Regions from separate parts of the Dactylosporangium sp. NPDC000555 genome, predicted to be linked through region 3. Evidence: riboswitches for the same ligand, from Rfam matches in the RefSeq annotation. Region 3 holds a riboswitch; each other region holds the start of a gene.
What was found. Region 3 has a riboswitch for cyclic di-AMP ahead of ABT297_RS11740 (C39 family peptidase). Riboswitches for the same ligand answer to the same signal wherever they lie in the genome.

Region 1: linked by a shared signal. The riboswitch ahead of ABT297_RS35445 (C39 family peptidase) and the one ahead of ABT297_RS11740 (C39 family peptidase) in region 3 are both predicted to bind cyclic di-AMP.
Region 2: linked by a shared signal. The riboswitch ahead of ABT297_RS26855 (C40 family peptidase) and the one ahead of ABT297_RS11740 (C39 family peptidase) in region 3 are both predicted to bind cyclic di-AMP.

Annotation. Positions count from the first base shown of each region.
Region 1 is NZ_JBEPDB010000087.1:22,626-25,891, forward strand. Features, by position in the region: gene ABT297_RS35440 (SLAC1 family transporter) at 1-794, shown strand, start outside; gene ABT297_RS35445 (C39 family peptidase) at 847-1,608, opposite strand; cyclic di-AMP (ydaO/yuaA leader) riboswitch at 2,016-2,154, opposite strand; gene ABT297_RS35450 (MFS transporter) at 2,396-3,266, shown strand, end outside.
Region 2 is NZ_JBEPDB010000051.1:11,738-15,003, forward strand. Features, by position in the region: gene ABT297_RS26850 (methyltransferase domain-containing protein) at 1-455, opposite strand, end outside; gene ABT297_RS26855 (C40 family peptidase) at 511-1,443, opposite strand; cyclic di-AMP (ydaO/yuaA leader) riboswitch at 1,508-1,655, opposite strand; gene ABT297_RS26860 (hypothetical protein) at 1,883-2,023, opposite strand; gene ABT297_RS26865 (DUF5753 domain-containing protein) at 2,020-2,847, opposite strand; gene ABT297_RS26870 (chromosomal replication initiator protein DnaA) at 3,115-3,266, opposite strand, start outside.
Region 3 is NZ_JBEPDB010000013.1:137,163-140,428, forward strand. Features, by position in the region: gene ABT297_RS11730 (TetR/AcrR family transcriptional regulator) at 1-190, shown strand, start outside; gene ABT297_RS11735 (C40 family peptidase) at 210-1,169, opposite strand; cyclic di-AMP (ydaO/yuaA leader) riboswitch at 1,492-1,634, shown strand; gene ABT297_RS11740 (C39 family peptidase) at 1,955-2,644, shown strand; gene ABT297_RS11745 (ferredoxin reductase family protein) at 2,628-3,266, shown strand, end outside.

The DNA of each region.
Region 1 (3,266 bases), on a different contig from region 3:
TGGCCGCCTACGTGTCCGACGTGCCGCGGCGGCCGGGAGGCTGGCGGGCCGAGCTGAGCGATCCGGTCCAGGCCCCGTTCGTCTCGCTGGCCCCGATCGTCGGCATGCTGTTGTCGATCGGGCTGATGCCGCATGCCCCCGCCGCTGGCCGGTCGCTGTTCGGGCTGTTCGCCGCGGCCACGATCGTGCTCGCGGGCTGGCTGACCGGCCAGTGGATCATGGGCGGCCTGGATCTGGACCGGCTGCATCCCGGATACGTGCTGCCCGCCGTCGCCGGAGGGCTGATCGCCGCGATCGGCGCGGCGACGGCCGGCTGGCCGGGACTCGCCCGCGTGTTCTTCGGATTCGGTCTGGTGTCGTGGCTGCTCATCGGCTCGATCATCCTGGCCCGGCTGTACTTCCGCCCGCCGTTGCCGGCCCAGCTGCAGCCGACGCTGGCGATCGACGTCGCCCCGCCCGCGCTCGCCGGGATCGCCTATCTGGCCGTCACCCGGGGCCGGGTCGACGCCGCCGCCTTCGTGCTCGGCGGCTACACGCTGCTCACGGCCCTCGTCCAGGTGCGCCTCATCGGGGTGTACCGGCGCCTGCGCTTCACCCCCGGGTTCTGGGCGTTCGCGTTCCCTTACGCCGCCGTCGCCACGTTCACGCTGCACTGGCTCGCCTACGCGCGCCCGCCGGCGTACCAGGTCTGGGTCTGGCTGGTGCTGCTGGCGATCACCGTGTTCATCGCCGCCCTCGCGGCCGAGACGGCCACGGCGCTCGCCCGGCACCGTTTCCTGCCGCAGCCCCGCTGACGCACGGGCGGGCCGGCTCGACGAGCCGGCCCGCCCGTTTCCTTCGGGATACTCAGGCGGAGTAGCCGCGAGCCGCCATCCAGTGCGCCATGTTGCTGGTCGCCATCCAGTACGTCTTCGGGCCGAACATGCCGGACGGGTCGGCGACCTGAACGGCACGGCCGTTGTCGCGGTAGCCGACGATCGCGATGAAGTGGCCGCCCGAGAACTCGTGCCAGACGCCGACCGCGTCCGTCGCCCCGCCGACGATGTTCGCCACGATCGCGCGGTCACCGCTGATGGCCCGCACGACGTCCTCCTGCACGCGCGTGGCCTCCTCGGCCGTCGCGCGCTGCCCCGGGATCCACCGGGTCTGGTACACGTCCTTGCCCAGCACGCTGTTGAGCACCCGCGTGGTGTCGGCGGCCGAGTTGGTGCCGCTGGTCGTGGTGCCGAGCCTCCTCGCGATCTCGTCCTGGGACATGTTGACGCCGTCCGCGGTCAGCACGATGCGGGTCGAGGCCGGGCCGCAGTAGTAGTAGTTCGGCTGGAACTGGAAGTCGTACTGCAGGACCTTCTCCGCCGGCGCCTCGGGGGCCGGGCTCGTCGGCTCCGGGTTCGCCGGCGCGGCGCCGATCGCCGGCCGGTTGTTCCCGTCGGCGGCTCCCATCGCGGCGACCGCCGTGTCGTGGGCCCCGGCCGGCGTCTCGGTCTGGTTGAACACCACTGCGGTGGTGACGGCGGCCACGAGCAGGGCGGCCGAGCCCAGCACCGCCGGGTACAGGCGGTGGGTGGTGGTGCGGTGGAGCAGCGGACGAATCGATCGGTGACGCATGTGGTACTCCAAAAGCAGGCTGCCGCACGTGGTCGGCGGATCGGATGGCGACGCTGAGCCACGGCGTTCACGGCACGGACCGGCGCGAGGGCAGGCGAAGGCGGCCCGCACACGGCGATGCCGTGCCGGGCGTGCCGTCGTGCGACGGGAACGCGGAAGTGTCGTGGCTCTTTTAGAGGCGGCATCGCGGCAGCGTCAGACGCCCGCTTCGCGCGGCGACCGGGCCGCGAGCGGTGCGAGGAGGGGTCCGGAGACGGGGGTCTGACCTCAGCCGTCGAGCGCCGGGCAGCAGGGCCGGTGCGGCCTCGTGCTGCCCGATGTCCTACCGTGCGGTGGTGTCCCGCCGGGGTGCGGTGCGGGTGCCGCGGCTAGGGGGCGCGCCATGCCAGAGGTCGTACACCGTTGAAGTCTCCTTCCGATGCCGCCTACCGGGTTAGCTGACGGATTCGGGCTGGAAGTGCCCTACCGCGGGCGGTGACGCCCGCGGATTCACCCCGGGACTGCATGGGTCCCCGGCTCGTTCGCACGACTCGGCGGGTCCGCGCCGGCGCCATTTCGCAATGGCAGACGACCGGCTCGGACCGCCTGACCCTACTGGCCGGTACGGGGGTTGCCAAGCGTTCAACCGGGTCCTGCAAGTGGACGCCATTGGCGTACCTGCCAGCCGGTATGGCGGCATGCGGGTAGCCGGGCGACCCGGACGGCCGGTGGCAGCGATGTCCGGCTCATACGCGTTCAGCAACACTGGTCGGCGTCAACCCCCGGCCCGAGAAGGTTTCTCGTCACCGTGAGTTCCCGGTCTTCGACCACGCGCCCGGACGCAAAACACTCCGACTCCCCCTGGGCACCGCTGCGCTGCCGCACCTTCCGCGCGCTGTGGCTCGCCATGGCCGCCGCCAACGCCGGCATGGCGATGCAGGTCGTGGGCGCCCAGTGGCTCGCCGCCGGCGCCGGCGCGAACGGACGGCACGCGGCCGCCGACATCCTCGTCACGCTGGTACAGGCGGCGGGCATGCTGCCCATCCTGGTGCTCGGCCTGCCGGCCGGCGTGCTGGCCGACCTGGTGGACCGCAGGCGCCTGCTCATCCGGGTCCAGCTCGGCACCGCCCTCGTCGGCCTGCTGCTCGCGGCGCTGGCCATGGACGGCCGGATCCAGTCGATGACGCTGCTCTCGCTGCAGTGCGCGCTCGGTGTGGGTGCGGCCTTCACGATGCCCGCGTTCGGGTCGCTGACCCCGGAGCTGGTGGAACGCCGGCACCTGCCGCAGGCCTCGGCGCTCGGGGCGATCAGCGCCAACGTCACACGGGCCGCCGGCCCGGCGACCGCCGGTTTCCTCATCGCACGGGCCGGCGCGTCGGCCGTGTTCGCGCTGCACGCCGTGACCGTCATCGTGTTCGTCGTGGTGCTGACCGTCTGGCGTCCCGAGCGCCCGTCCGCCCCGCGCTGCACGGAGCCCTTCGGCGCGGCGCTCGGTGCGGGATGGCGATACGTTCGCAGCACGCCGGTCGTACGCCGGATTCTCGGGCACGCGCTGGTGTTCCTGCTGCCCGGCTCGGCGCTGCTGGCGCTGCTGCCGCTGCTGGCGGCCAACCGGCTCGGCCTCGGCGTCACCGGACTCGGCGTGCTGCTCGGTGCGCTCGGCGCCGGCGCGGTGGCCG
Region 2 (3,266 bases), on a different contig from region 3:
GGTGCCCAGCGCGGCCGGCTCGCGACCCGTCCGAACCCGGGGTCGTGCGTGGTGATCGGCACCTGGAAGGCGAGCGTCCCGCCGTCGTCCAGCCCGGCGGCCCAGGCCGGCAGCAGCGCCTCGTGGTCGTCGACCCACTGCAACGAGGCGTTGGCCACGATCACGTCGACGGAGCCGCGCTGCGGGCGCCACTGCCCGGCGTCGCCGAGCCGGAAGCGCAGCTGCGGAGTCTGCAGCTCGGTGGCTGCGGCGATCATCTGCGGCGAGGAGTCGATGCCGAGGATCGCGGCGTCCGGCCAGCGCTCGGCGAGCGTGGCGGTCATCGTCCCGGGCCCGCAGCCGAGGTGCACGACCGCGACCGCGCCGGTGGTCGGGATCCGGGCCACGAGTTCCCGGAACGGCCGGGCCCGCTCCTCGGCGAAGCGGTTGTACTGCTGCGGGTCCCACGAGGCCATGTCCCAATGATGAAGGGCCGCGGATCGATGCGATCCGCGGCCCCTCGTCGCCGGGTCAGGTCTTGACGCGGCCGAATCCGTAGATGCTGTCGATGTCGACCTTCGCGTATCTGACGACGTCGCCCGTGTGTGGTGCATGGATGATCGTGTTGTTGCCGACGAAGATCCCGACGTGCCCGAGTCCGTTGTAGAACACCAGGTCGCCCGGGGCCAGCGAGGACCGCGGGATGTGCGCCACGGTGTTCCACTGGCTGGCCGCGTTGTGCGGCAAGGTCACGCCCGCGGCCTTCCACGCCCCCATCGTCAGGCCGGAGCAGTCCCAGCTGCTCGGGCCCGCCGCGCCCCACTTGTAGGGCTTGCCGAGCTGGGCCTGCGCGAAGCTCACGACGGCGCCGGCGCTGCCGGAGACCGCGGGCAGGTTGCCCGGGTCCATCTTCGGCGGATTGACCTTCGTGCTGCCGGCGGCGACCGCCTTCTTCTGCAGGGCCTCGAGCTTCTTGACGTCGCCCTCGATCTTCTTGCGCTGGTTCTCGAGGTCGGCCTTCTGCGTGTTCTGCGCCGCGATGGTCTGGTCGAGCTGCTTCTTCTCGTCGTCGACCTTCGACTTGGCGGCCTTGTAGTCGTCGATCTCCTTCTGCTGCTGCCGCGTGAACTGCTGCAGCAGCGACAGCTTGTCCATCAGCGAGTCCGACGACGTCGCGTTGAGCATGATGGAGAGGCTGCGAAGGTTGCCCGACGTCTTGAACGCGGCGATCGCCACGCCCTCGACGCTGGCGTTGGCGGCAGCCATGTTGTCCTCGAGCGGCTTGAGCTTCGTCTGCAGCTCGGTCGCCTTGGTCTGGGAGGCCGCGAGATCGATATTGATCTTGTTCCACGCCTCGATGGTCGCCTCGAGATCCTTGTTCGACTTGTCGAGCTGGGCCTCGATCTCAGCGAGCGTGGGTTCGGCGTGTGCGACCGCCGCTGGCGCCAGCACGGTGAGTGACACGAGCCCGATGAACAAGGTTCGCAGCAGTGACCGACCGGCACGGTGTCCAGTGGACAAGGAAAGACCCTTCTTCACCGACCGCCTACCGGGTTAGCTGACGGGTTCGGGCTAGAAGGACGCCCTACCGCGACGTTGCGGATTCACCCCACACGAATGTTTGTGGGTCCCCGGTTCGATGCGCGCACCCAAAGGTGATCGGGTGGCGCCGAGTTCGATTCGGCGGCGCTTGCCCGGCGCCGTCCGGGGTGGACGGCGGACTGCCGAACAGGCCAGGGCCTAACTTAACGTGATCATCCGCCATGCGAAAGGCGTGCGTCCCCCTCGATATCTAATAAACCTAAAAGTCCGGATTACTGCCGGTTGGTCTTCCACATCGGACAGTGACATTTGCCGGGGGCTTGATTCGGGTGTGCCGGGCGAGGCGCGATATCGATCGCGTTCAGCGATGCCGCGCGGCCGACGTCGGCCCGCGCTCGTGGCCGACGCCGTTCGGCGGGCCGCCGCGGCCGGCCGGCGGCCCGAGCAGGCCGGTGCCGCGTTCGCTGCCCGGGGCCGCGTAGTAGCCGGCCGGCCGGCTCACTTCAGGTCGTGGGCGACCTGTCGCAGAAGGTCCAGCGTGGCTTCCTGCGACAGGGCGCGCTGGCCGAGTCGTTCGAGGATGCCGCGGTACGTCGTGATGAGCTCCGGCTCCTCCCAGAGCAACTGCTGGCGGTAGAGCACCCCGTCGTCCGCGCCGAACTCCAGCACCGTGAAGTCGCCCTCCCAGCCGGCGTGGAACCCGGCGTTGAGGGGGACGACGCGCACGTCGGTGTACGGGCGCTGGGCGAACTCGATCGTGTGCTCGAGCTGGTCGATCAGCAGCGCCTCGTCGCCGGGGGCGGGGCTTCGGCGCAGCACCGACTCGTCCAGGATCACCTGGATGTGGGGCGGCTCCTCGCGGTTGAACAACTCCTCCTGGCGGCGCATGTGGAACTCGACGCGGCGCTCGGCGAGCGGGGACTCCGCGTCGCTGGTGGCGTGGGCGTACCGCCGCGTCTGCAGCAGTGTCGGGAACATGATCGGCGAGAACTCGCCGATGCGGGTCGCCTCCGCCTCGAACCCGACGTAGGTGATCAACTGACCGAGCAGCATCGGGCGGTACTCGTCCCACCACATCCGCCGTTTCGCCGCGCGGGCCAGCTCGAGCAGCTCGTCGACCGTTCGCGGGTCGTGAACCCGGTAGTAGGCCAGCAGGCTGCGCAGGTCGCTCACCGAGATGGCGACGGTGCCGTTCTCGATACGGATGAGCTTGGACAGCGACCACTCCATCTCGGCGGCCACGAGGTCCTGGGTCAGTTCCCGCTCGCGCCGCAGCCGTCGCAGCTCGGCACGGAGGCGGCGCTTGCCCACGATAGGCCCGCTCATGGACCATCACCCCAATCGCGTACAAATGGCATCGCCCAGGTCGAGGGCTCCGCGTTTCTACCCGGATTGCGGCAGATGCACCTAGCGCGTTCCGATTTCTCGTAACTGGCTACTGCGGGGCGTGCGTATCCAGGAAGATTCTCGCCATCACGGCGGCTGGATCGCCCAGGTCGGTGGAGGCACGCCTCATGGTTCCCGGCTACCCGCCGTACAACCTCCCGTCGCCGGTTGACCGGGACTTCAGGCCTCGCCGCCCCGGTGCGTCTTCTACGAGGTGACCGTGACCGGCCCGCAGCCGCCGGACGGGCCGGTTTCGATGCCGGCAGCCGCCCGCTCGACCGTGGTGAGCAGCGCCGCGCGCCCGCCGCTGCCGGCCCCGGCCGCGCCGCTGGGATGCTGCCCGGCACGCGCGGCCAGCC
Region 3 (3,266 bases):
CGACTGGTGGGCCGCCAACCTACCCGTGCTCGCCCGCGCCCTCGACCCGCACACCTATCCCCGCGCCGCCCGCATCGGCTCCGCCGCCGGCGAAGCGCAGGGCAGCGCGTGGCAGGCCGACCGCGCCTGGACCTTCGGCCTCGAACGCACCCTCGACGGCCTCGCCGCCCTCATCGACAACGCCGGCTGAGGCCGGCACGCTGTGTGGGTCAGCCGGGTCGGCGGTATCCGGTGATGGGCCGGCCTTCGAGTTTGGCCATGCGCACGTAGTCGCCTGTGGTCGGGGCGTGGACCATCCAGCCGCCGCCGACGTAGATGCCCACGTGGTGCAGGTCGCTGTGGAAGAACACGAGGTCGCCGGGGCGCAGGTCGGCGCGCGCGACGGCCTTGGTGTCGTCCCACTGCCATTTGGTGTAGTGGCGCAGCTTGACGCCGGCGGCGGCCCAGGCGGTGAGGGTGAGGCCGGAGCAGTCGTAGCCGTTGGGGCCGGTCGCGCCCCAGACGTAGGGCTTGCCGATGAGGTCGCAGGCTTTCTTCGCCGCGGTACCGCCGGGGCCACCGATGTAGTCGACGGGGCAGGCGACGGGCTTGAGGGTGCCGGTGGCGCCGCTGCTGCCGTACACCTGCTGGCGCAGCTTCTGCAGCTCGGTGAGCTTGCCCTCGATCTGGGTCTTCTTCGCCGCGAGGTCGGCGTCCTGCGTGGTCTGCTGGGCGATGAGCGTGTCCAGGGTGTGCTTGTCGCCGGCGAGCTTGTCCCGGGCGGCGGCGACGCCCTGGATCTCGGCGTGTTGGTTGCGGGCGATCGCGTTGACCGTTGCGAGCTGGTCCAGCAGGTCGGTCGGGGTGTTGCCGCGCAGCAGCGCGTCGAGCGTGGTGATCCGGCCGATCTTGTACTGCTGCACGGCGATGTCGCTGACGCGGCCCATGGCGGCGTCGACCTGGGCCTCCAGCGGCTTCAGCTGTTGCTGCAGGGCTGCGGCCTTGGCCCGGTTCTCCTTGAGCTGGGAGTGGACCTGGTTGTACTGCTCGATGGTGGGTTCGAGCTGGTTCCACATGTCGTCGATCTGCTTTTCCAGCTCCGCCGGTGTCGGCTCGGCCTGCGCGGTCCCGGTGCCGGCCAGCAGCAACGCGATCGCGGCGAGGACCGCGACGACGATACGAGCCGGCATCCGGCTCGGCGGCATCGCCGGGGCGCCGGAGGTGCGGAAGGCAGGGACACGTCGCGGGCGGCGTGGCGGCACGTGCAACAGGCTCCTCGACTCGGCGGCGCCAGACGTCCGCGCCGACCGGAGGTGATCGGCGCCGGCGCCGGGCCGCAGCCGACCTTACGCACTGGCCCCATCGAGCACAAGGCTGCTTCCTATGATCGATAGGAGATGGCACTCATCGATTGCGCAACCTTCTTCCAGGTAGCGGGCATTGGCAGGGCTGGTGGCCTTGAGTAACGTCTTGGCTCGCCTGACCCGGTTCGTGCTCACAACAGGTGGCGCCGGGACGGGCCCGCTGAGTCGTGCATGCACGAGCCGGGGACCCACCGCAAGTCTGGGGTGAATCCGCGGGCCGATGGCCTGTGGTAGGGCGACCTTCGCGCCCGAATCCGTCAGCTAACCCGGTAGGCGGATGCGTAAGGAGATATGCCTGTGCACAGCCGGCGCAACCCCCACCGCAGACGTCTTTGCCAGCCGCGGACTTGCTCGGCTGCACGCCGATCGGCGTAGCCGGTTTCCGCTGAGCGGCGGGCGGCCCGCTGCCCTGCCGTGTGTGGCCTTCGGACCGCCGCTCGCGAGCACCGCTGAAGCCTTGTGCCATCACACGCCCAGCACGCTGCGGGCGTGGCAGTACACGCTGTCCTGTGCGTGATCCCGCACCTGGCGTTGACCGATGCTGCCGCCCCGGGCCGGAGCCTTGGAGAGTCGCTATGAATCCTGTACGTGTATGTTGGCCGCGCGTCGCCGTGATCTCGTGTGCCCTGCTCGCCGCGGCCGCCGCGGCCGGCATCGTGCTCGGCCGGCTCGGCGATCCGCCGTCCGTCGGCGCCGCTTCGGCCGGCACGGCGCTGACGACCCAACAGCCGGCGGCGGAGCAGGGTGCGGACCAGCCCACCGATGACGCGCCCGCGCCGGCGCCGTCGACGAAGGTCCTCGACTACGAGTTCCAGTTGCAGCCCAACTTTTACTACTGCGGGCCGGCCGCGACCCGGATCGCGCTCACGGCGGCCGGTCACGCCATCAGCCAGGACCAGGCGGCTGCCATGCTGGGCACGACCACCAGCGGGACGGATTCGGCTCTGGACACCACCCGGGCGCTCAACAGCGTGCTCGGCCACGGCAGGACGGTGTACCAGACCAGAGAGATCCCGGCCTACCCGGCAACCTCGGCCCAGGCGGCTCAGCTCCAGGCGGACGTGGTGAACACCATCGGCAGCGGCCGGGCCATTGTCGCCAACATCGCCGGGCATCTCACCGACGACGCCGGTGTCGTCCACGCTTACGAGGGCGGGCACTACCTCACCCTCGTCGGATACCGGGACGACGGCAACACGGTGAAGATCGCCGATCCGGCCAACCCCAGCGGCGACGGCACCTACTGGGTGAGCACCCCCAAGCTGGCCGATTGGATCTCCCAGCGTGGCTACTCGTATTGAGCGCCGGCACGGTCTGCGATCACCGGCCGGCAACGGTGCACGATCGTGGTGGCGGGATCTCCTGGGACCCGCCCTGGCGTCCGGCATGCTGGTCGTCGTCGCGATGTGGGCGGCCGGGGGAGGACTGCACGGGCTCGGCGATCTGGCCGCCGGCGCCACATCGATCGGCCGGCTGACCGGCCTGCTCTCGGCCGACCTGCTGCTCGTCCAGGTCCTGCTGATGGCGCGGGTACCGGTCATCGAACGCGCCTACGGCCAGGACCGGCTGACCCGCTGGCACCGGCTGATCGGGTTCGCGTCGTTCAACCTGATGCTCGCCCACATCGTGCTGATCACCGTCGGGTACACCTGGACCCTCCACGTGTCATTGGCGCACCAGGCGTGGGAACTGCTCACCGGCTACCCCGGGATGTTGCTGGCGACCGCCGGCGCCGTCGCGCTGGTCCTGGTCACCGTCACCTCGATCCGCGCGGCGCGGCGTCGGCTGCGCTACGAGTCGTGGCACCTGCTGCACCTGTACGCCTACCTCGGCGTGGGCCTGGCCCTGCCGCACCAGCTGTGGACCGGGGCCGACTTCACCACCTCGCCGGCCGCCCGGCTGTACTGGTGGAGCGCCTACGGC